Hyalangium gracile: one gene and its partner. The main gene of each other region encodes a partner of the protein of the gene in region 2 in a complex. Links are inferred from orthologs where the notes say so. Each region holds a gene or a part of one and is shown on either strand. Other genes may lie near its edges. The genes, in order: KY572_RS04655 and accD.

Region 1 (10,864 bases), on a different replicon or contig from region 2:
ACAGCCCGGGCCACCGCAAGAACCTGCTGTCCACGCAGTTCACGCACGCGGGCATCGGCGTGACGTTCCAGACGGTGGACGGCCGCCCCCAGGCCATCGTCACCGAGGTGTTCTCCGCGCCGGTCCAGCTGAGCGCCAGGGCGGACCCGGTGGTGGAGACGTACAAGGCGCTGGAGGTCATCCGGAAGCAGTACAAGCTGCCGCCGCTCAAGCGCAGCGAGGCGCTCGAGCAGATCGCCACGGACCACGTGAAGCGAGCGCTGCGACAGGACACGCCCAAGGCGCACCTGCCCGACTCGAACGTGCACGAGCGCGTCTTCCGCGCGCTGCAGAGCGCGCGCAGCGCCGCGGTGGACATCTACGTGGCGGAGGACCCCACGGCGGCGCCAGAGTCCAAGAGCCTGCTCGATGCCCGCAACAATCAAGTCGGCGTGGGCATCATCCGCGGGGACTCACTCACCTTCGGCAAGGACCGGTACTGGGTGGTGGTCATCTACACGACGCCGCGGTGAGCCTGCCTCGCCGGCGGCTCCCCCTGGGGGAGCCTCTCCGGGTCGTGGAGCCCGCTGACAGGCGGAGGGCTCCGGGACACGCGCCCTCAGACGGGGCGGCGCTGGGTGGCGTAGGCCTCGATGCCCATCTGGGGCGGCGCCACCTGCTGGTACAGCGGGCACTTCATGCACGAGAACGACTGCCAGCCGCGACGCACGGCCTCGTCCAGGCAGTTGTCGTAGTGATGGCAGTTGAGGTTGCGGTGGCTCTCGACGCCAGCGCGCTTGGGACCGGCCTCGGGGTTGATGGTCTGCGGCAGATCAGACGGACACGGCTTCATAGGATGGAGCCCTCCCACGGTAATCAGATCCCCCCCGAGCTCTGGTGAAACGGTGCTTCGGTACTGCGACTGCTGACGGCCGCCCCTACCACCGGTAGCGGGCGACCTCATGTGGCGGCGCAACCTAATGAGGTCCTCGGCGTGACGCAATGGGTCGAGGCCACATGTCTCCCTACATGACACTCCAACGGGTGGCGTGCACCCCGGAGGACTGCTGGTGAACACTCCCCAGGTCCTCTTGCGCGCGCCGATCTAGGACTTGTTGGGGCGGCTGTCAAACGACCCCCGGAACAGCTGCTCGGAGGAATGCCCCCGGAACGCCCTGCGTTAAAATGCGCTCAGGGTGCGACCGGAGAGGCAAGACCCATGAAGTGGAGTGGATTGGTGGCGGGGCTCTTTTCGGGGGCGGCGCTGGCGCAGGCCCCGGCGACGCTGGAGGCCGTGCGACTGCATCGTCCCGAGGCGGCGACGCTCGTCCGCGAGGAGCTGAAGGCCTGTGACGCGCGTAAGTGCCCGGATTCCGGGCGCCTGGCGCTGCTGGCCGGCACGCTGGTGCTCTCCGAGGGCGAGGCGGCCGAGGCCCGGCGGATCCTCGAGACCCACCCGCCTCCGGCCGCGCTGGAGGCCTTCCACGCTTATTACCGGGGTCAGGCGGCCTTCTACTCGGGAGACGCGGCAGGGGCGGCGGCGGCCTTCTCCGAGGCCGTGCAGAAGGCTCCGCCCTCGCTGGAGCCCCGGGCGCGGGCCCGGCTGGGCGAGGCGCTGCTGAAGGCCGGGAAGGCCGCGAAGGCCGCGCCGGTGCTGGAGACGGCCGCCAGCCAGACGCCCTCGGCGGAGCTGTTCTACGAGCGCGCCCAGGCGCGGTTCGCCACGGGCAATGCGGCGGGCGCGAAGGAGGACCTGCGCACGGTGGTGCTGCGCTACGCCACGCACCCGTACGCGGACGAGGCGCTCGCGCAGCTGGAGGCGCTCAAGCCGCCGGTGCGGCTGACGCTGTCCGAGCACCTGCGTCGGGCCCGGGAGCTGATGGAGGGCGGCCAGGCGTCGCGAGCGCTGACGGAGCTGGACACGGCGCAGGAGCGCAAGCTGGTGAAGAGCGCGCCGGAGCGGGCCGAGGTGGCGCTGGTGCGGGCGCAGGCGCTGTTCGCGACGGGCAAGGCGGAGGAGGCGGAGAAGTCGCTGGCCGAGGCTCGCAAGGGTCCGCCGCCGGTGGCCTCGGAGGCGGCGCTGGTGACGGCGCGGCGGGCGCTGCGGGCCAACGAGAACGAGAAGGCGCGGGCGCTGATGGCGGGCCTGGACAAGGCCTGGGCGAAGTGGCCCGCGGGCAACGAGGGCGCGTTCTTCGCCGGCTGGCTGGATCTGCAGGGCGGGCGCTTCGAGGACGCGGTGAAGGCGTTCGCCAGCTTCGAGCAGCGCTACCCGCGCTCGCGGCGGCGGGACGAGGGCATGTGGTTCCGGGCGCTCGCGCTGCTGCGGCTGGAGAAGTACTCCGAGGCCCGGGAGCAGCTGGGCCGGCTGGTGGACAACTTCCCGCGCAGCAGCCTGGTGCCGCAGGCGCGCTACTGGATGGCGCGGAGCCAGGAGCTGGGCGGCGCGTCGGCGGACGTCACGGGCCCCGAGTACGAGGCGGTGATCCGCATCGCTCCTGCCTCCTTCTATTCGCTGCTGGCCGGTGAGCGGCTGCGCGCGCTGGGCCGCACGCCCCCGCCGGTGTTCCCGGAGCCGCCGAAGCGGCTCACCGTGCAGCGTCCGCAGGAGCTGGAGCTGGCGGTGGCGCTCACGGAGGCGGGGCTCTTCCCGGACGCGTCCGAGGAGGTGGAGTCACGAGCCTCGCGCATCCGGTCGTCCGAGCAGGCCCTGCCGTTCGTGCACGCGCTCCTGTCGATGGGCGAGTACGGCTATGCGCACGCGGTCGCGGCGCGCCTGCTGTGGGGCCGGGCCTTCGGTGAGCGGGCTCCGGAGGCGCTGGCGGCCTTCTACCCGAAGGCGTTCGCCTCGGCGGTGGAGGCGGCGGCCACGCGCAACGAGGTGGAGCCGTACCTGGTGTGGGCGATCATGCGGCGGGAGAGCGCGTTCCGTCCGGAGGTGGCGAGCGCGGCGGATGCTCGCGGGCTGATGCAGATCATCCCGCCGACGGGGACGGCGATCGCGGAGAAGCTCGCGGAGCCGCGCCCGAACCCGGCGGATCTGTTCGCGCCGGACCTCAACATCCGGTACGGGGCCTGGTACCTGTCGCAGCTGATGAAGCGCTTCTCGCACCCGGTGCTGGCGGCAGCGGCCTACAACGCGGGCCCGAAGGCCACGGCGAAGTGGGCGCAGGAGAAGGGCTCGCTGCCGCTGGATCTCTTCGTGGAGGAGATCCCCTTCCGAGAGACGCGAGGCTACGTGAAGCAGGTGGTGGCGGACCTCTACCTCTACCGCGCGTTCTACGGCGGAGGCGCGGCGCTCCCACCGCTGGCGCTGACGGTCCCCTCCCCCTCCGTGGAAGGCGTGAATTTCTAGAGGTCCTTCGGCCCCTCGCCGTAGGCTGGACCCCTCCTCGGCGTGGAGGGCGTCACATGGCATGTCGCCTGACTGTCGCGATCTTGCTGATGGCTTTTGCCACCGCGTGCTCCTCGGCGCGCGTGGTTCGGCTGGACACAGGACAAGGTGTCCCACGAGAGCACCGGCCGCCCGCCTCGAACGCGCCCTTCCCGATAGCCGCAACCGCGTTCGAGAGCGCACTCTCGCGTCTGGTGCTGCAGGCTCCCCTCTCCCTCGTACCCGTCCAGCACGGCCAGCTGGTACGCGCGTCCCATCCCCACAACGATGGAGACACGCGATGGCAGCGCCTCATGAGCAGGAGCTATGCAGGCATCTGCGAACCAGGCCATCGAAGAGCCGATTGCCTCTCCCTGCTCGACGATGTGGCGGGCCTGACGGAGTGGGACAAGCTGGGGGTGGCCCTGGGCCTGTCGCTCGAACCCATGAAGGAGAGCATCTCTCGGGCGGTGGAGAACACCCTGGCCCCGCAGCTCTTCTATACGGTGATTGCCACGGGCCTCATTTCCTGGGCCATCCTGGCCGCCAATCCCGAGCCGGTCTTCACCAAGGCAGCGGCGATCGTCTCAGCGGTGATGTTGCTCTACCTGGGAGTGGAGACCTTCCTGGAGGTGGTCAGGGCGAGCAGGGAGCTGAAGCGGGCCTCTGACCGGGCCACCACCTTCGAGGAGTTGCAGCAGGCGGGTCGACGCTTCGCGCACCGGATAGGCCCCGAGGTGGCTCGTGTCTTCGTCCTTGCGGTGACGGTGGTCGTGAGCCACGGAATGGCTGGTGGCTCCGCGTGGCTGGCTGGACGGCTGTCGAGACTGCCTGGCTTCTCGGAGGCAGCGGTCCTGGGGGCCTCCCAGGTGGGCGTGAATCTGGCGAACGTGGGACAGGTGAGCGCGGTGGCTGTTTCCACCGAGGGCACCATCACCCTCACGCTGGCACCTGCGGCGGTGGCAATGGAGGCCCGGGATCCGCTACTGCACGAGCACCACATCGCTACCGATAAGTGGCTCGAGGCCACTCACAGCGGGGGACCGTGGACACCCCAGTTCCAGAAGCTCTTTGATCGGGCCGGCATGTCGTTGAACGACCCCGCCAACAAGGTACGCGTCCGAGGCCATCGCGGGCCTCATCCCGAGGAGTACCACCGCGAGATCTTCCGTCGTCTGCGCGACTCCATGAGAGAGTGCCGCGGCACGCACCAGTGCCGCGAGGCCCTGACCTCGGAGCTCAAGAAGCTGGCACAGGAGATCTGCACGGAGAGCTCCTACCTCAACAAGCTGATCACCCCGAGCCAGTGAGAGCCAGGAGCGCTGAATGCCCAAGCGGTACTTCGACCTGTTTGAGGATCTCCACGTTCCCGGGCGTTGGTCTCTGGATGACCCCGTGGATCCACGAGGACCTGAAGTAGACGTGTGGCAGTTCGAGCGGGGCAGCCGCATCGACGTGGAGGGACGACTCCGGGTCCCGGTGGACCGTCCTGGCAAGTCACTGGACTTCAGCATGACACCCGTGGGCGGAGCCCCCGTCGTCCACGCACGAGTGGCCTCTCTCCTCGCGAGCATGGCGCCCACGGACGTGCAGCTCGTGCCCGTGGAGATAGAAGGCCAGACCGAGGAGTTCTTCATCCTCAACGTCACGCGGGTGGTGAAGTGCATCGACGACAAGGCCTCTGGAGAGGTCCAATATTGGAAGCCAGAGGACGGGCGCCCCGAGAAGACCGGCAAGTACCGGGCTGTCCATGGCATGCGCATCGACCCGTCGAAGGTCGGTGATGCCAAGGTCTTCCGGCCCTGGGGCTGGATGGGGGCACTCCTCGTCTCCGAGGAGATCAAGGAGGCCCTGGAGCGCAGCGGAGCGACAGGGACGAAGTTCAAGGAGGTCTGACGCCTCCTGCCTTCGGCCTCCCTTCAAGAGCCGAGCAGTGGGCTCAGCCGCCGCGCTTCGCGAGCCGACGGAGGATCTCGTCCTCCATCTTGTGGACCACCTCGGACAGGGGCAGCGAGCTGGAGTCCATGCGCACCGCGTCCTCGGCGGCCTTCAGCGGCGCCACGGCCCGGGCCGAGTCGTCCCGGTCCCGCTTGGTCTGGTCCGCCAGCACATCCTCGAGCGAGCTCTCCACGCCCTTCTGGAACAGCTCCTCGAAGCGGCGCCTGGCGCGCACCTCGGGCGAGGCCTCCAGAAAGAACTTGGCGTCCGCGTCCGGGAACACCACCGTGCCGATGTCCCGCCCCTCGAGGATGGCGCCCTTCTGGGCCTCCAGCGCCAGCCGCCGCTGCAGCGCCAGCAGCCCCGAGCGCACCACCGGGCGGCTCGACACCTGCGAGGCCGCCATGGAGTTCTCCGGCGTGCGGATCTCCCCGGACACGTCCTGCCCGTCCAGGAAGACGTGGTTCTCCTCGCCCACCACCTGGAAGTGGATGTGGATGCGCCCGAGCAGCTCGCCCAGCCGCTCGTCGTCATCGAACGCGATGCTCTCGCGCCGGGCCATCAGCGCCACGCACCGGTAGATGGCGCCCGTGTCCACCAGATCGAACCCGAGCCGCCGCGCCAGCAGCTTGGACACCGTGGACTTGCCGGCACCCGCGGGCCCGTCGATGGCGACGATGAATGGTCTCACGCGCGCACTCTCCCTCAGCGCCCGGAGAACATGCCGAGCGCGCGGAACTTGTCGTAGCGGTCCTTCACCAGCTCGTCGGGGGTGAGCTCCGCCAGCTCGCTCAGGTGCTTGCGCAGCACCTTGCCCAGGTTCTCCGCCGTCTTCGGCGGATCCCGGTGCGCGCCACCCGCGGGCTCGGGGACCACCTCGTCGATGACCTTGAGGCCCAGCAAATCCTTGGCGGTGAGCTTGAGCGCGTCCGCGGCCTTCTCCGCCTGCGAGGAGTCACGGAAGAGGATGGAGGCGCAGCCCTCGGGCGAGATGACCGAGTACACGCTGTTCTGCATCATCAGCACGCGGTTGCCCACGCCGATGGCCAGCGCGCCACCCGAGCCACCCTCTCCAATCACGGTGGAGATGATGGGCACCTTCAGCCGGCTCATGACTTCCAGGTTGACGGCGATGGCCTCGGCCTGGCCGCGCTCCTCGGCGCCGATGCCCGGGTAGGCGCCAGAGGTGTCCACGAAGGTGAGGATGGGCTTCTCGAAGCGCTCGGCCAGCTCCATCAGCCGCAGCGCCTTGCGGTAGCCCTCGGGGCGCGGCATGCCGAAGTTGCGCGCCATGTTCTCCTTGGTGCTGCGGCCCTTCTGGTGGCCGATCAGCATCACCGGCTTGCCGTCCAGCCGCGCGAAGCCTCCCACGATGGAGGGATCCTCTCCGAAGCGGCGGTCGCCACACAGCTCGAAGAAGTCGGTGAACAGCAGCTGCACGTAGTCCAGGAAGTAGGGCCGAGCGCTGTGGCGCGACAGCTGCACCACCTGCCAGCGCGACAGATCGCTGAAGATCTCCGTCTGGAGCTTCTTGGCCTTCTTCTCCAGCTTGGCAATCTCCGAGGAGAAGTCCACGGTGCCGCTGGTGGAGAGGGCCTTGAGCTCCTCGATCTTCTTCTCCAGTTCGATGAGCGGGCGTTCGAAGTCGAGCGCGTAACCAGTACCGGTCGCCATGGCGCCGACCTAGCACCTGGCGCCCAGGGCTTCAACGTGCAACCCACTTCGCACCCCTGCCCCTGTTACGCGGTGCGTAGAATGAGCACTCTGTGCCTCCCGTCCGGAGAGACATGATGCGCCTGCTCCCCCCGCTGCTCGCCCTGCTCCTGGCCCTGCCGGCCGCCGCCCAGCCCGCCGCGCCCGCACCGTCCGCCAGGCAACTCAACACGGAGGGCTTCCGCCTCTACCAGGACGGCAAGTACCCCGAAGCCCTGGAGAAGTTCATGGCCGCGGTCCAGGCGGACCCCAAGCACGCCCTGGCCCAGTACAACGTGGCGGCCACACTCGGAGTGCTGCGCAAGCAGGGCCTCATCTGCGAGCACAGCGCCTACAAGAGCAGCATCGTCGAGCACCTCACCGCCGCGGTGAAGCTGGATGCGAAGCGGCTCAAGCGCGCCAAGGAGGACGCCGACCTGGACCCCATCCGGGACACGGTGGGGTGGCAGCGCCTGCTGGGCCTGTCCCCCACGCGCGCGGCGGACGTGCCGCAGATCCTTCGCAAGGTGGGCTGGCACGGCCCCGGCGTGGGCGTCTACGGGACGCTGGTGACGCTGCGCTTCGAGGACGGGGGCAAGGTGTCCATGGTGAAGAAGGTCCCCCAGGACGAGGGCCCGCCCAAGCCGGAAACCCTCACGGGCACCTACTCCGTGAAGGCCGGCAAGGTGGAGGTGCGCTTCCCCAACCAGAAGCCGGACACGGGCACCCTCGACGCCCAGGGCACGCTCACCTTCAAGACGCTGGGCCCCTTCTTCGACGCGCCGTCCGAGTGCGACGCCTGAAAAGCCGACACCCCCTCCCGCGCGCTCACGAGCGGCGGACAGGGGGCGCCACGTCCAGCTTCAGGCTGGCCCTCAGGCCGCCTTGATCTTCACCGGAGCGGACAGGGCGTACCAAGCGGTGCGGAACGCCTTCAGCTCGCGCAGGCCCGCCGGGTGACGGCCGAGCGCCGGAGCCATCGTCACCGGCAGGCCAATCTTCTTCTCGATGGCCTTGGCCGCGTTGAGCTCCAGCTTGCGGCGGTTCTCGCACTTGGGGCACGTGGACTTCGGGCCCACGCGGTTGACGAGCACCCGCTCCACCTGGAGCTTCTTCTCCTTCAGGTACTCCACCAGCCGCTCGGTGCGCGAGGCCGCCAGATCCTCGCCGCGCGTGACGACGACGAAGCGGGACTCGGTGGGCGAGGCCAGCGCCTCCTCGAAGCGCTTCACGTGCTTGAGCATCGCGGCCACGTCATCGGCCAGCTCGCCCAGGCCCTTGGCCTTGTACTTGGACACGATGCCGTGCAGCGCGCCCAGCCACGTCTTCGCCGCGTCCGCCAGCTCCACCACCCGCATGGAGGTGATCATCGGCGACGGATCCACGACGATGCGCTTGAAGCGCTCCTGCACCAGCGCGTCCGTGAGGCACGAGAGCGCCGCGAACTCGTCGATGCACGGCGGGGCGCACTCCAGCAGGTTGCGCAGCGCGACCAGGTCGGCCGGCACATCCCCCGTCTTCGGCGCGCCCTCGTAGGCCTTCTCCGCCTTCTCCTTCAGGCGCTTGCGCAGGGCGTTGAACCAGCCGTTCACGTCCAGCTCGCGGGCGTAGAGGCCCTTGGTGCCCTTCACCTGCGTCTCGGTGTCCGTCAGCCGGCTCTGCAGCACGTCCGACAGCGAGTGCGCCGGATCCGTGGAGATGAGGAGCACCGGCCCCTCCTTCTCCGTCAGCGTCACCGCGGCGGCCGCCGCGCACGAGCTCTTGCCCACCCCGCCCTGCCCCACGAAGAAGATGAGCCGCGTGGGCGGCAGCGGCGGCGCGGCGATGGGCGGCATGGACGGCGCACGCACCAGCGCCGGAGGACCCTCGGCGGCCGAGAACTCCAGCGCCTTGGTCTCCTTGCCTCCACGCCACTCCTTGCCGAAGTCCTTGAGCCCGTCCACCCCGCGCGGCGCCAGCTCTCGCTTCCCGATGAGCTGCACCGGCACGGTCTTGTCCAACCCCTGGAACTTGCGCACGTGCGGGGCCTGAAGGCCTCGGCGGCCCTGACAGGCCGGACAGCCGCCGCGCTCCTCCACCTGGTTGACGAGAATCTCCGTCACCGGGATGGAGCGCTCGCGCAGCTGCGCGAAGTACATGCGCGTCTGCGCCTCGGGCACCGGCTCGGCCAGCGCCACCAGGTGGAACGCGGTGCGCGCCGGATCCTTGAGCAGCGCCAAGAGCCGCTCCGCCTTGCCGCCCACCTCTTCCAGGAAGCTCGGCTCGGCGGGAGCGGGCTCCTTCTTGCCCTTGCCGCCGCTGGCCGGCTTCTCCGCCCCGGCCTTCACGATGCCCAGGAACTTGCGCACGCCCTGGGGTAGATCGAAAAGGCGCAGGGTGTGGCTCGTGGGCGCGCAGTCCACGACGATGCGATCGAACTCCTTGGCCTCGAGCAGCTCCAGCACCTGGAAGAAGCTCACCAGCTCCTCGAGCCCCGGTACCGCCTGGGCGAAGAGCTTGCCGAGATCCTCCTCCGACAGCACCGAGCCCTTCGCGGCGGCCTTCTCCAGCGCGGGCACGTAATTCGCGGCGAAGGGCTTGAGCAGCGCCGCAGGCTCCAGTTCCGCCGCGTACAGCCCACCTTCGCCCTTGCCAGCCACCAGCTTCGTGGGCTTGGCTGGGAGCTTCTTCTTCACCAGATCGGACAGCGTGCGCGCCGGATCCAGCGAAACCAGAAGCACCTTCTCCTTGGGCGCGTCATCAGCCAGATTCAACGCATAGGACGCGGCGAGCGTGCTCTTGCCAACACCACCCTTGCCGCCGAAGAAGTGAAGTACTCGCGCATCGCTCATTGCGTCGTGGCCTTCCTTGACGCCCCCCGACGGCTCCAAATCGTCCATCCGTAGACAGCCGCAGATCAGGCGCTGGAGTTCCCAGCCAGGTCATGGCCTGCACCGGAACCCCATGTGTGAGAGGCCCCGAGAATCCCCCGTCCAGAGGGTAAAAGTCAAGAAGTGACGCGGGTTTTGCAGCACTGACACACCCTCATGACGCGGTGTGCCAGCCTGCCTGGAAGCACTGCTGCCGGGGAACTCCAAAGGCGCGAAATCCGGGCCGGAATTCCTACCTGGAGGGTCTACTACCGGAAGTCTGCCTCACCTGATCCACTGCTACCCTCTCCGCCGGCGGCCTTGATGAGGCCCCCTGCCACCCCCTGGCCCTGCTGGCGGGCCTCGGCGGCGTACCGGTTGAGCTTGTTGTAGAGGGTCTTTTCCGACACCCCCAGGATCTCCGCCGTGCGGGCCTTGTTGTTCCCGTTGCGCTGGAGGCTGCCGAGGATGTACTCGCGCTCCACCGCGTCCAGCGACAGGCCGTAGGGCAGGCGGAAGGAGTGGCGCTCGGGGCTCTTGCCCGCCATGTCGGGGGGCAGGTGCTCGCGGGTGATGAGCTCGCCGTCGCAGAGGATGACGGCGCGCTCCACCGCGTTGCGCAGCTCGCGGATGTTGCCCGGCCAGTCGTGCGACTTGAGGACCTCCATCGCCTCCGGGTGCACGCCGGTGACGCGCTTGGCCGAGTCCCCGCCGAACTTCTCCACGAAGTGCTGCACCAGGATGGGGATGTCCTCCCGGCGCTCGCGCAGGGGCGGCAGGTGGACCTGGAACACGTTGAGGCGGAAGTAGAGATCCTCGCGGAAGCGCTGGTTCTTGATCTCCTGCTTGAGGTCGCGGTTCGTGGCGCACAGCACGCGCACGTCCACTTCAATCTCCACCTTGCCACCCAGCCGGCGCAGGCGGCCCTCCTCGAGCACGCGCAGCAGCTTGGCCTGCAGCTCGATGGGGATCTCACCCAGCTCGTCCAGGAAGAGCGTGCCGCCGTGGGCCATCTCGAAGACGCCCGGGCGGC
Region 2 (10,442 bases):
GGCTTCCCCGGCGGAGTCCTGGACGGGCTGCGCGAGGTGCCCAAGCACGCGGTTGACTGGACAGCCACCGAGCTGGTCAGCATCTTCGTCCGTGACCGCATCGGCGGCCCGTGCTGCTTCGCGGGAGGAACCGCCCGGATCGAGGTGAGCCTCATCGACAGCAGTCTCCCCGTGAAGTTCCGCAAGGACCACGGCGCGGACATCCGCCGCAACGCCCGGCTCGGCTATGAGACGACGTACTGCCCCGCGCCGGAGTCCTCGCCCGAGCAGCGCGAGGAGCTCAAGCGCGTCTACCGGCAGACCATGGCCCGCAACGAGGCGACCGCCCGGTACTACTTCTCGGACACGTGGTTCGCGGAGGCGTTCTCCTCCCCCGTCGCCTGGCTGGTGACGACCCGCGCTCCGGATGGCCAGGTCGCCTCCTCGGCCATCGCCGTCCTCAGCGACGGCTACCTGCACAACTACATCGGAGGGACCTCGGATCCGTACCTCGCGCAGTCGCCGGCCAAGAATGACATCCCGGTGATGGTCGAGCTCTCCGCGAAGCTCAAGGCTCCGGTGCACCTGGGAGGAGGCGTTCACCCGGGAGATGGCATCGAGAAGTTCAAGCGGGGCTTCGCCAACGCGACCTCCCGCTTCTACACGCACGAGCTCATCTGCGATCCAGAGACGTATGAGCGGCTGTCGGCGGAGCGAGCGCGAACGGACTACTTCCCCGCCTACCGTGCCCCGCGGCCCGGATGAAGCCCCACGCCGAGCGCGGCCTCGGTGCGTAACCGGGCGCTTGTCCGGACGGTGATCTTGCGATGGGAACGGAGAGAGCTGCGGACATGGTGACGACGCACTTGAGGGCCATCCTGAGCCCCGATGAAGGCAAGCTGGCGCTGTCCACGGACTACTTCCGCTCGGAGCACCACCTGCGCGCGGAGGGCGTCACGCACACCCTCATCATCGACGGCGGCCCGGAGGGCGCGCTGTTCCTCCCGCTCATCGTCCGGCCCATCCCGGGCACGCCCTATCGCGACGCCGTCTCCCCCTATGGCTATCCCGGTGGGGTGATGGACCGGCTGCGCGAGGTGCCCAAGCACGCGGTGGACTGGAAGGGCACCGAGCTGGTCAGCATCTTCGTGCGCGACCGCATCATGGGCCCCCGCTGCTTCGCGGAGGGCACGGAGCGCAACGAGGTGTTCTTCATCGACTCCCGCCGCCCCATCACCTTCCGGGAGACGCACCGCCGGCACCTGCGACGCAACTTCCGCCTGGGCTTCGTGAACACCTGCCGCCCGGTGCTCGAGGCCTCGCTCGAGGAGCGCGAGTGCTTCAAGGAGCTCTACCGGCAGACCATGGTCCGCGACGAGGCGAGCTCCCGGTACTTCTTCTCGGACGCGTACTTCGAGAGCCTGCTCTGCTCCCCCGCCGCCTGGCTGGCGATGACTCGCGCGCCGGAGGGCCACATCGCCTCCGCGGCGATCGGCGTCGCCAGCGACGGCGTGCTGCACTACTACCTGGGCGGTACGGCGAACGCGGACCTGGCCCGCTCCCCCGCCAAGAACGTCTTCGTGGCGCTGACCGAGCTCTCCTCCCAGCTCGGGCTCCCCCTCAACCTGGGGGGAGGCATCCAGCCGGGGGACGGCCTCGAGGACTTCAAGCGGGGCTTCTCCAACGCGAGCTTCCGCCTCCGCACCCACGAGATCATCTGCGAGCCGGCGGTGTACTCCCGTCTCGCGGAGACCCACACCGCCGACAACTACTTCCCGGCCTACCGGGTGCCTCGCCGCTGAGCGCGGACCGAGGCACCCTCCCATGCTTCAGGCGGCCACCGTGTTGTCGATGAACGTGAGCCGGGACAGCGTCACGTGGCTGCCGCCGTCGAGCACGTACCCCAGGCCGAACCCTCGGATCGTCCCGTTCCTCACCGTGCTGTCGGCCTCGACGGCGATGCCCTCCGTGCCGAACGTGTCCTCCCCGGTTCGGCGCACGGTATAGCCACCGAGATCGCGGACGACACCCGCGCTGGCGACCCGCCGCGCGGGCACGGGTGTACCTGGACACTCGAGATCTCGGGTGAGCCGGGTGCTCCGGGTGATCGTGTCACCACAGCGCACTTCCTGCAGCGTCTTCTCTCCCGCTCCGACCGCCTCCTGCCCGGATGCAGCTCCCGCCACCAGCACCGTCAGTCGCATGATGACGGTGACCCAACCTCGCGTACGACGCATGACGCTTGCCCTTCCGGGGCCCCCCCGGCCCCCTGCCGTGGGCTCCAGGCTCCGCCCGTCTGGAGCCGGCTCCGGGCTCCGGCCTACTGCACGACCCGGAACTGAGCGCTCGAGGTCTGGTCCGCCACGGGGACCGCACCGCCGAGCTTCGACGGGGTGTACGTCGGGATGAGGCCGCAGAGCGCGAGCTTCACGCCCAGCACGTCACCGGCGCGCGCGGCCCGCCCCAGCCGCTCGAGCCGCTCGTGGAAGTCCGGCGGCGGCGCCGGGCTCTGGGCCACCTTGATGCGGTTGCGCACCTGGTGGGTGCGCTCCTCCTCCTCGCTCAGCAGCGTCTCCTCGAGCTTCTCCCCGGGACGCAGCCCCGTGTAGACGATGGCGATGTCCTTGCCCACCACCATGCCCGCCATGGTGATCATGTTCGCGGCGAGCTCGGCGATGCGCACCGGCGCCCCCATGTCGAGGATGCACAGCTCCCCGTAGCCCCCCAGCCCCGCCATCACCACGAGCCCCACCGCCTCGGGGATCGTCATGAAGTAGCGGGTGCAGTCCGGGTGCGTCACCGTGACGGGCCCGCCGCGCTGGATCTGCTGCTTGAACAGGGGCACCACGCTGCCGGCCGAGCCGAGCACGTTGCCGAAGCGGACCGCCGTGAAGGCCGTGCGCGAGTGGCTCGCGATGTCACGGATGACCATCTCCGCCAGCCGCTTGGACGCCCCCATCACCGAGCTGGGATGGACCGCCTTGTCCGTGGAGATGAGCACGAAGCGCTCCGCGCCACAGGCGTCCGCCATCAGCGCCACGTTCTGGGTCCCGAAGACGTTGTTCTTGATGGCCTCCTCGGGCGAGTCCTCCATCAGCGGCACGTGCTTGTGCGCCGCCGCGTGGAACACGTACTGCGGCCGGTGCTCCAGGCCCACCCGCATCAGCCGGTCCAGGTCCCGGATGTCCGCCACGATGGAGCTCACCTTCAGCTGCGGGTGGCGCTCCTGGAGCTGGCGCACCAGCAGGTAGAGCTCGTTCTCGTTGATGTCCAGCAGCACGAGCGAGGCGGGCGCGTGCCCCGCCACCTGGCGCGCGATCTCACTGCCGATGGAGCCCGCTCCTCCGGTGACGAGGATGCGGCGCCCCGCGACCAGCTTGTGCATCTCCTCCTGGTCGAACGCGATGGCGTCCCGGGGCAGCAGGTGCTCCGGGCTGAGATCGTGCAGCATCGCCGCGGTGATCTTCTGATCGAGCCACGCGAACGAGGCGGGGATGATCTTGAAGCTCACGCTCTGGTGCTTGCACAGGCCCAGGATGTGCCGGATGCGCTCGGGGGACAGGCGGGGGATGGCGATCAGCACCTGGCTCACGCGGTGCTTCGTCACCAGCTCCGGCAGCGCCTCGATGGACCCGAGCACCGGCTTGCCGTTGAGGAACGTGCCGCGCTTGCCCGGATCGTCGTCCACCAGCCCGATGACGTGCCACGGGCCCTCCGGCGTGCTCAGCAGATCGCGCAGCAGCAGATCTCCCGCGCTGCCCGCCCCGACGATGATCGTCCGCCGCGCGCCGCGCGCCCGCGAGCGCCGCTGATCCAGGTACCACTGCCGCGCCATCCGCGGGGCGAACCGGTAGACGCCCATCAGCGTCGTGGTGAAGAAGAACTCCAGCGCGATCACCGAGCGCGGCAGGGGCTCGAAGTGGAAGAAGGACCGGCTGGCCTCGAACGCCACCGTGGCCAGGGCGTTGGCCATGACGAGCCGCCCCGCCTCGCTCAGCCCCGAGCTGCGGAAGGACCAGCGGTGCAGCCCGAACCCGATCACCGCGGCCAGGCGCAGCGCGAGCAGCAACGGCAACCGCTGCTCGAGCGCCGCCTGCCACTGCGCGGGCATCGTCCCATCGAAGCGCACCAGCGCCGCGCAGAAGAGGGCCCCCACCGTGATCGCCCCGTCCAGCACCAGGACGTACAGCGAGCGGAAGTGGGGCGACCACCGTGGACTCCCATCCCACGGATCGCCTGGACGATCGGCCCCCGGAAGAACTTCTCCGATCACTCCTTGCGCCATCGGTTCTCCTCCCCCAAGCGCTGGCACATTCCCCCCACCCGGCTCGCCCTGCCTCGTCGGGTGGGAAACGTCGCGCAGCGCTTCCCCCGATTGGCGGCCAGACAGTGGGGAGGGATCGCTCGGGTTCCAAGCTGCCCTGGAGCGCTGGCACCGGAAGACGAGCCGCGTGCACGGCACCGGGCGCCAACCCCGTCCCTCAGGGCAGCGCTTTCCCAGGTTCTTGGAGAGAGGAGCGGGCTCAGCCCAGCAGGCCGAGGACCTGCCCCAGCTTCGTCCGCAATTCCTTGCGCGGGACGATGGCGTCGATCATCCCGTGCTCCAGCAGGAACTCCGAGCGCTGGAAGCCCTCCGGGAGCTTCTGGCGGATCGTCTGCTCGATGACGCGCGGGCCCGCGAAGCCGATGAGCGCCTTGGGCTCGGCCAGGATGATGTCCCCCAGCCAGGCGAACGAGGCCGCCACGCCGCCCGTCGTCGGGTGCAGCATCACCGAGACGTAGGGCTTGTTGCCGGTGCGGAACCGCGCGATGGCCGCGGACGTCTTCGCCATCTGCATCAGCGAGAAGATGCCCTCCTGCATGCGCGCGCCGCCGGAGGCCGAGAAGATCAGCGCCGAGCACTTCAGCTCGTACGCGCGCTCGAACACGCGCGTCACCTTCTCGCCCACCACCGAGCCCATGGAGCCGCCCATGAACTCGAACACGAAGCAGCCCACCGACACCTGGTGGCCCTCGATGCGGCCCACCCCGGAGATGAACGCGTCGTTCTCTCCCAGGTTCTTGCGCGTGGACTTGAGCCGGTCCTTGTACTTCTTCGAGTCGGCGAACCCGAGCGGATCCTGCGGCTCCAGCTCCTTGTCGAACTCCTCGAAGCTGTCCGGATCCAGCAGGCCGCCCAGCCGGGCGCGCGCCGTCCACGGGTGGTGGTGCTCGCAGTGCGGGCACACCATCCAGTTCTTCTCCAGCTCCTGCCGGTAGATGATCTCGTCACAGCTCTCGCACTTGGCCCACAAGCCCTGCATGCGCGAGGGCTGTTCTTCAGCGGTGGGCTCCTGGCGGGTGGAGATACGGGGCTTCTTGGAGAACCAGGCCATGGGAGGCGCGGGGTTAATCCGCCTGGGGGCGTCCGTCAACCCCCGGCTACGACGCAGCCCGTCAAGCTCAGAACTCGAAGGTGTCGCCCAGCTCCAGGATTTCCACTGGGAGTCCGGACAGCTCGCGCTTGAGCTGGCTCACGAAGGCCGGCTTGAGGTGGTAGAGCAGCACGCTGGTGCCGTTGCGCTCGAACTTGGCCAGCTCCTGCTGCACGGTGCGGGGCGTGAGGTGGCCGGACAGGTCCGCCAGCTCCTGCAGCGCGTTGGGGAAGCTGGTCTCCAGCAGCAGCGCCTTGAGGTTCTTCACCCCGTTGAGCACCTGCCACAGCTTGTCGGTGGGCCCCGTGTCGCCGCTCATGGCCATGGAGGACTGGCCGTTGGAGATGACGAAGCCGCAGGACTCCACCGGGTGGCTCACCGGGATGGACTGCACGCTGTAGCGGCCCACCTGGAAGGTGCTGCCGGCGCGGAACGCCTTGATGCGCAGCACCGGGTTCTTCTTGGTGGGAATGGCGGTGAAGTCCGGCCAGAGCGAGTTGTTGAACATGTACTCGCGCAGCGACCGGGCGCACTCGCGCGAGGCGTGGATGGTGACGGGGCGGTCCCGCCGGCCGATCACCAGGTCGGCCAACAGCGGCAAGTCCTTGATGTGGTCGAAGTGGCTGTGGCCAACGAGGATGTCGTCCACCCTGCAGAGCTGATCGAGCGTGAGCGTGCTCGTGAGCGCCCCCGCGTCCAGCGCGAGCACGTCGTCCACGAGGAAGCATGTGGTCCGGCACGAGGGCAGCTCGCCACCGTGACAGCCGAGGACTTGCAGCTTCACACTAGAGGTCTCCGAACTTCCACTTCATCTCGAGGTACTGCAGAAAGTCGTGCAGCCTCGCCGTGTCATACACGGTCAGTCTGTCACCGCTGCGCTCGATGAGCCCGGCGCGCTCCAGGCGATCGAGCATGTGGCGGATGGCAGGTTCACCCACACCGATCAGGCGAGGGAGCTCGCGGACGGGGAAGTCCACCTCGATGCCCTCTTCCATGGGCCGGCCGCGCGTCTGGCAGACCTGGAGCACCTGGTGGACCACGCGGCTGGCGGGATCGGACAGCAGCAGGTTCTCGATCTGGGCGTCGGCCTCGGACAGACGCTCAGCCAGCTTCTTGATCATCCGCACGGCGATCTCGGCGTTGCCGCGGATCATCGCCTCGAACGTCTTGGGATCGATGACGAGGAGCTTGGCGTCCTCCATCACCGTGGCGGTGGCGTTGCGGGGCTTGTTGGAGATGATGGCCATCTCCCCGAAGAACTCGCCGGGCCCGAGCACGGCGAGCACCTTCTCCACGTCCCGTACCTTCTTGGAGATGGAGATCTTCCCGGACTGAAGGACGAACATGTCCTTGCCCGGCTCTCCCTCCTGGAAGAGGACCGTGCCCTTGGCAAACTCCTTGCCGAAACGTTGAAAGAGGGTTTCCTCGGCGCCCATCTGGAGACCGAGTCAACCAGTCCCCACCCCCGGGGTCAAATTTCGAGGGGCTTTCTGACGCCCTGCTCCCGGGGGGCCTACTTCGTGGTCGCGGTGAACACCCCATCCCAGTCCGGTCCGGGACGATTCCACTTGAGCGTATTGATCTCCTCCAGGTAGCGGAGGCTGGGGGCGTCCTCGGGCCAGAGGGCGAGCACCTGGCGGAAGTGGGCCTCGGCCTCGGGAAAGTCCCGGGAGAGGAAGCGCGCCACGCCGGCCTCGAAGGCCTGGATGGCGTCGGCGTCCCTGCCAGCGGGGGCCCCCATGGCGCGCAATTCGTAGATGTCGGTGGGCTCGCGCTTGCCCTTGACGCGCACCACGCCCAGGCGGCGGGCGGTGACGTGGCCCTTCGTCTGGGCGTAGGTGCCGGCGGAGATCAGGATCCGGGTGTCATAGGCCTTGGTGAGGCCCTCGAGGCGGGAGGCCAGGTTCACCGCGTCACCCATGACGGTGTAGTTGAAGCGGTTCTGCGTGCCCATGTGGCCCACGTTCATGAGGCCGGTGTTGATGCCCACGCCGATGTCCACCTCGGGCAGGCCGGCGGCGCGCCAGCGGGAGCGCAGCGGGCCCAGCTTCTCCAGGAAGCCCAGGGCGGTGGCGCAGGCGCGCAGGGCGTGGTCCGGCTGATCCACGGGCGCGCCCCAGAAGGCCATGATGGCGTCGCCGATGTACTTGTCGAGCGTGCCCCCGTTCTCGAAGACGACGCCCGTCATGGGGGTGAGGTACTCGTTGATGAAGGCGACGAGCTGCTCGGGAGACAGGCGCTCCGAGATGGAGGTGAAGCCGCGGATGTCCGAGAAGAGGACGGTGAGCTCCTTGCGCTCGCCGCCCAGCTTGAGCTTCTCGGGGTGCTGGAGCACCTGCTCCATGACGCTGGCGTCCAGGTAGTGCTGGAAGGTGTCGCGCAGGCGGGCCTTCTCCGCGTCCACGGAGAAGTAGCCCAGGAAGATGACGGCGAAGGCGGAGGTGACCAGGCTGGTCAGCGGCAGCACGGTGGCCACCTGGATGCCCCGGGTGAAGAGGAGCTGATCCACGGTGAGCCAGGCGGCCACCAGGAGCGTGATGGCCCCCAGCTTCCAGGCGAAGCGCACGCGGGGCAGCAGGCGGGCCAGCAGCACGGCGGCGCCGAACATGAACAGCAGCTCCAGCGGCTGCGCCTCCGACGGCCGCGTGAGGAAGTCCTGGGCGAGCATGTTGGAGAGCGTGGCGGCGTGGACGAAGACGCCGGGCTCGATCTCGCTGAAGGGGGTGACGCGCTGGTCGAAGTTGCCCACCAGCGTGACGCCGACGAGCACCGCCTTGCCGCGCACCGCCTCGGGCGCGAAGGAGCCGTCCACCACGTCGGACAGGCTCAGGGTGGTGAAGCTGCTGGAGGGCCCCGGGTAGTTGATGAGCATGAAGGGCTCGTCCTCCAGCAGGGGCACGCGCAGGGGCAGCACCTTGCCGTCCGGCCGGCGCAGGCGGGCACCTGTGACGAGGTGCTCCGAGGGGACGACCACCGCCTCCACCTCGGAGCCCAGGTAGGCGGCCGCAGTCTGGAGTTCCAGCGAGGGGATCAGCCCCTTGGGGCCCTGGAGCAGGGCGAAGAGCGGCACGCGCCGCAGGGTGCCGTCCGGATCCGCGGCCATGTTGAAGAAGCCCAGGCGCTCGCTGGCCTTGACGAACAGGGGCAGCGGGAGCTGGGCGGACTCCATGGTCCAGCTCTGGAGCCGGGAGAGGTCCACCTCCAGCGGCGGCGTCTGGACCTTGCCGTCGGGCGAGCTCCGGAGGATCTCCCCTCGGAACTCGCGGATGAGGTGGGACTCGAGCTGCTGCTTCCACTCCTCGGCCTTGCTGGCGAACTGCTCCCGGTCCGTGTCGGGATAGGCGATGACGCCCTGGACCACCTGCGGGGAGCGGGCGAGCGCCGCAGCCAGCATGGCGTCCGCGCTGATGGCGGCCCGGCGGCGCAGCTCGTCCCGGTAGGCGTCGAGGGCGGAGGCGCTCTCGGGGGCCTGCTGTAACGCCCGCTCGAGCTCCTCGAGGGCACCCTGGTAGGCCTGGGCGCGGCCGTCGGCGACCTCGTCGGCGAAGATCATGTCCAGCCCCACCGCTCCCGCCCCGGCCTCGCGCAGGCGGTCGATGGCCTTGGCCACCAGGTCCCTCGGCCAGGGCCAGAGCCCGTAGCGCTGGGCGCTCCGCTCGTCCACGGCCACGACGACGACATCCGGGTGGGCGGGACGCGGGCCCCGGAGGGCGAACTGGAGGTCCGTGGCGCGGCCCTCGGCGATCTGCACCGCTCGGACGAGCAAGGGAGTCTGTCGGCCGTCCCCGCGGCTCCCGATGACGGGGGAGTCGTCCACCCACACGTGCAGGGCGCAGAACAGGACGGCGAGCCCCAGGGCGAGGGCCTCGAAGCGGTTGCGGGAGAGAAGTGTCTTCATCCGGAAGGGAGGCCCCATGGTAGCCGCAAACGCGACACCTCCGCTTCAGCGGGCGAGACAAGGGCGGGGGCTTGCCGGTAGAAGGCCGCCCGTGACGACCTACAAGCAGGCCGGAGTGGACATCGAGGCAGGCGACGCGTTCGTCGAGCGGATCAAGCCCTATGCCGCGCGGACGATGCGTCCGGAGGTGGTGGCCGGAGTGGGTGGCTTCGGAGGGCTGTTCGCCCTGCCGCCGGGCAAGTACCGCGAGCCGGTGCTGGTGTCGGGCACGGACGGGGTGGGCACGAAGCTGAAGGTGGCCTTCCTGGCGGGGCGGCACGACACGGTGGGCATCGACCTGGTGGCCATGTCGGTGAACGACATCCTCACCTGTGGCGCCGAGCCCCTGTTCTTCCTGGACTACTTCGCCACCTCGCGGCTGGAGGTGGACGCGGCGGCCAACGTGGTGAAGGGCATCGCGCAGGGCTGCGAGCTGGCCGGGTGCACGCTGCTCGGCGGCGAGACGGCGGAGATGCCGGGTTTCTACACGCGGGGCGAGTACGACCTGGCCGGCTTCTGCGTGGGCGTGGTGGAGCGCTCGGAGATCATCGACGGGCGGACGGTGGCGCCGGGCGATGCGCTCATCGGCCTGCCTTCGTCGGGGCTGCACTCGAACGGCTACTCGCTGGCGCGCAAGGTGCTGCTGGAGGACCGGAAGCTGGCGCTGACGGAGACGCCCGAGGGCCTGGATCGGCCGCTGGCGGACGCGCTGCTGGAGCCCACGCGCATCTACGTGAAGGATGTGCTGGCGCTGATGAAGGCGGTGAAGGTGAAGGGGATGGCGCACATCACCGGGAGCGGGATTCCGGGCAACCTGCCACGCTGCCTGCCGGATGGGACTCGGGCGGTGCTGAGCGAGAAGGCGTGGGCACGGCCGCCCATCTTCGACGTGATTGCCCGGCTGGGCGGCGTGGCGCGGGACGAGATGTTCTCCACCTTCAACATGGGGCTGGGGCTCATCGTGGTGGTGGCGAAGGAGGATGTGGCCCAGGCGCTGAGCACGTTGAACGCTCGGGGTGTGAAGGCCACGGAGGTGGGGCGAGTGGAGTCGGGACAGGGCGAGGCCACGGCGGTCATCGAGCCATGAGCGCGGGGCGGGCCCGGCTGGGCGT

The links.
Region 1: the proteins of accD (region 2) and KY572_RS04655 are in contact, whole or in part, in a solved structure (PDB 8UXZ), measured with the Escherichia coli proteins. The link is inferred for Hyalangium gracile from one-to-one orthologs.

Annotation. Positions count from the first base shown.
Region 1 is NZ_JAHXBG010000002.1:271,736-282,599, forward strand. Bases 4,981-7,787 are described here. They hold KY572_RS04655 (acetyl-CoA carboxylase carboxyltransferase subunit alpha), read right to left. Parts: upstream 6,965-7,787; coding sequence 5,996-6,964; downstream 4,981-5,995. Other genes in these bases: KY572_RS04645 (imm11 family protein), read left to right, coding at 4,981-5,248; cmk ((d)CMP kinase), read right to left, coding at 5,292-5,981; KY572_RS04660 (tetratricopeptide repeat protein), read left to right, coding at 7,078-7,785. Also shown: KY572_RS04625 (CAP domain-containing protein), read left to right, coding at 1-512; KY572_RS04630 (hypothetical protein), read right to left, coding at 599-832; KY572_RS04635 (lytic transglycosylase domain-containing protein), read left to right, coding at 1,199-3,334; KY572_RS04640 (AHH domain-containing protein), read left to right, coding at 3,391-4,662; more of KY572_RS04645, read left to right, coding at 4,679-4,980; KY572_RS04665 (ArsA family ATPase), read right to left, coding at 7,858-9,813; enhancer binding protein Nla6, read right to left, coding at 10,101-10,864. UniProt on the Escherichia coli protein: Component of the acetyl coenzyme A carboxylase (ACC) complex. First, biotin carboxylase catalyzes the carboxylation of biotin on its carrier protein (BCCP) and then the CO(2) group is transferred by the carboxyltransferase to acetyl-CoA to form malonyl-CoA.
Region 2 is NZ_JAHXBG010000048.1:27,254-37,695, reverse strand. What follows is about bases 3,429-6,384. They hold accD (acetyl-CoA carboxylase, carboxyltransferase subunit beta), read right to left. Parts: upstream 5,355-6,384; coding sequence 4,503-5,354; downstream 3,429-4,502. Other genes in these bases: KY572_RS46180 (Crp/Fnr family transcriptional regulator), read right to left, coding at 6,179-6,384; KY572_RS46185 (MBL fold metallo-hydrolase), read right to left, coding at 5,422-6,177; KY572_RS46195 (nucleoside-diphosphate sugar epimerase/dehydratase), read right to left, coding at 3,429-4,264. Also shown: KY572_RS46210 (GNAT family N-acetyltransferase), read left to right, coding at 1-744; KY572_RS46205 (GNAT family N-acetyltransferase), read left to right, coding at 831-1,781; KY572_RS46200 (hypothetical protein), read right to left, coding at 1,809-2,216; more of KY572_RS46195, read right to left, coding at 2,300-3,428; more of KY572_RS46180, read right to left, coding at 6,385-6,829; KY572_RS46175 (CHASE2 domain-containing protein), read right to left, coding at 6,907-9,291; purM (phosphoribosylformylglycinamidine cyclo-ligase), read left to right, coding at 9,383-10,417; purN (phosphoribosylglycinamide formyltransferase), read left to right, coding at 10,414-10,442.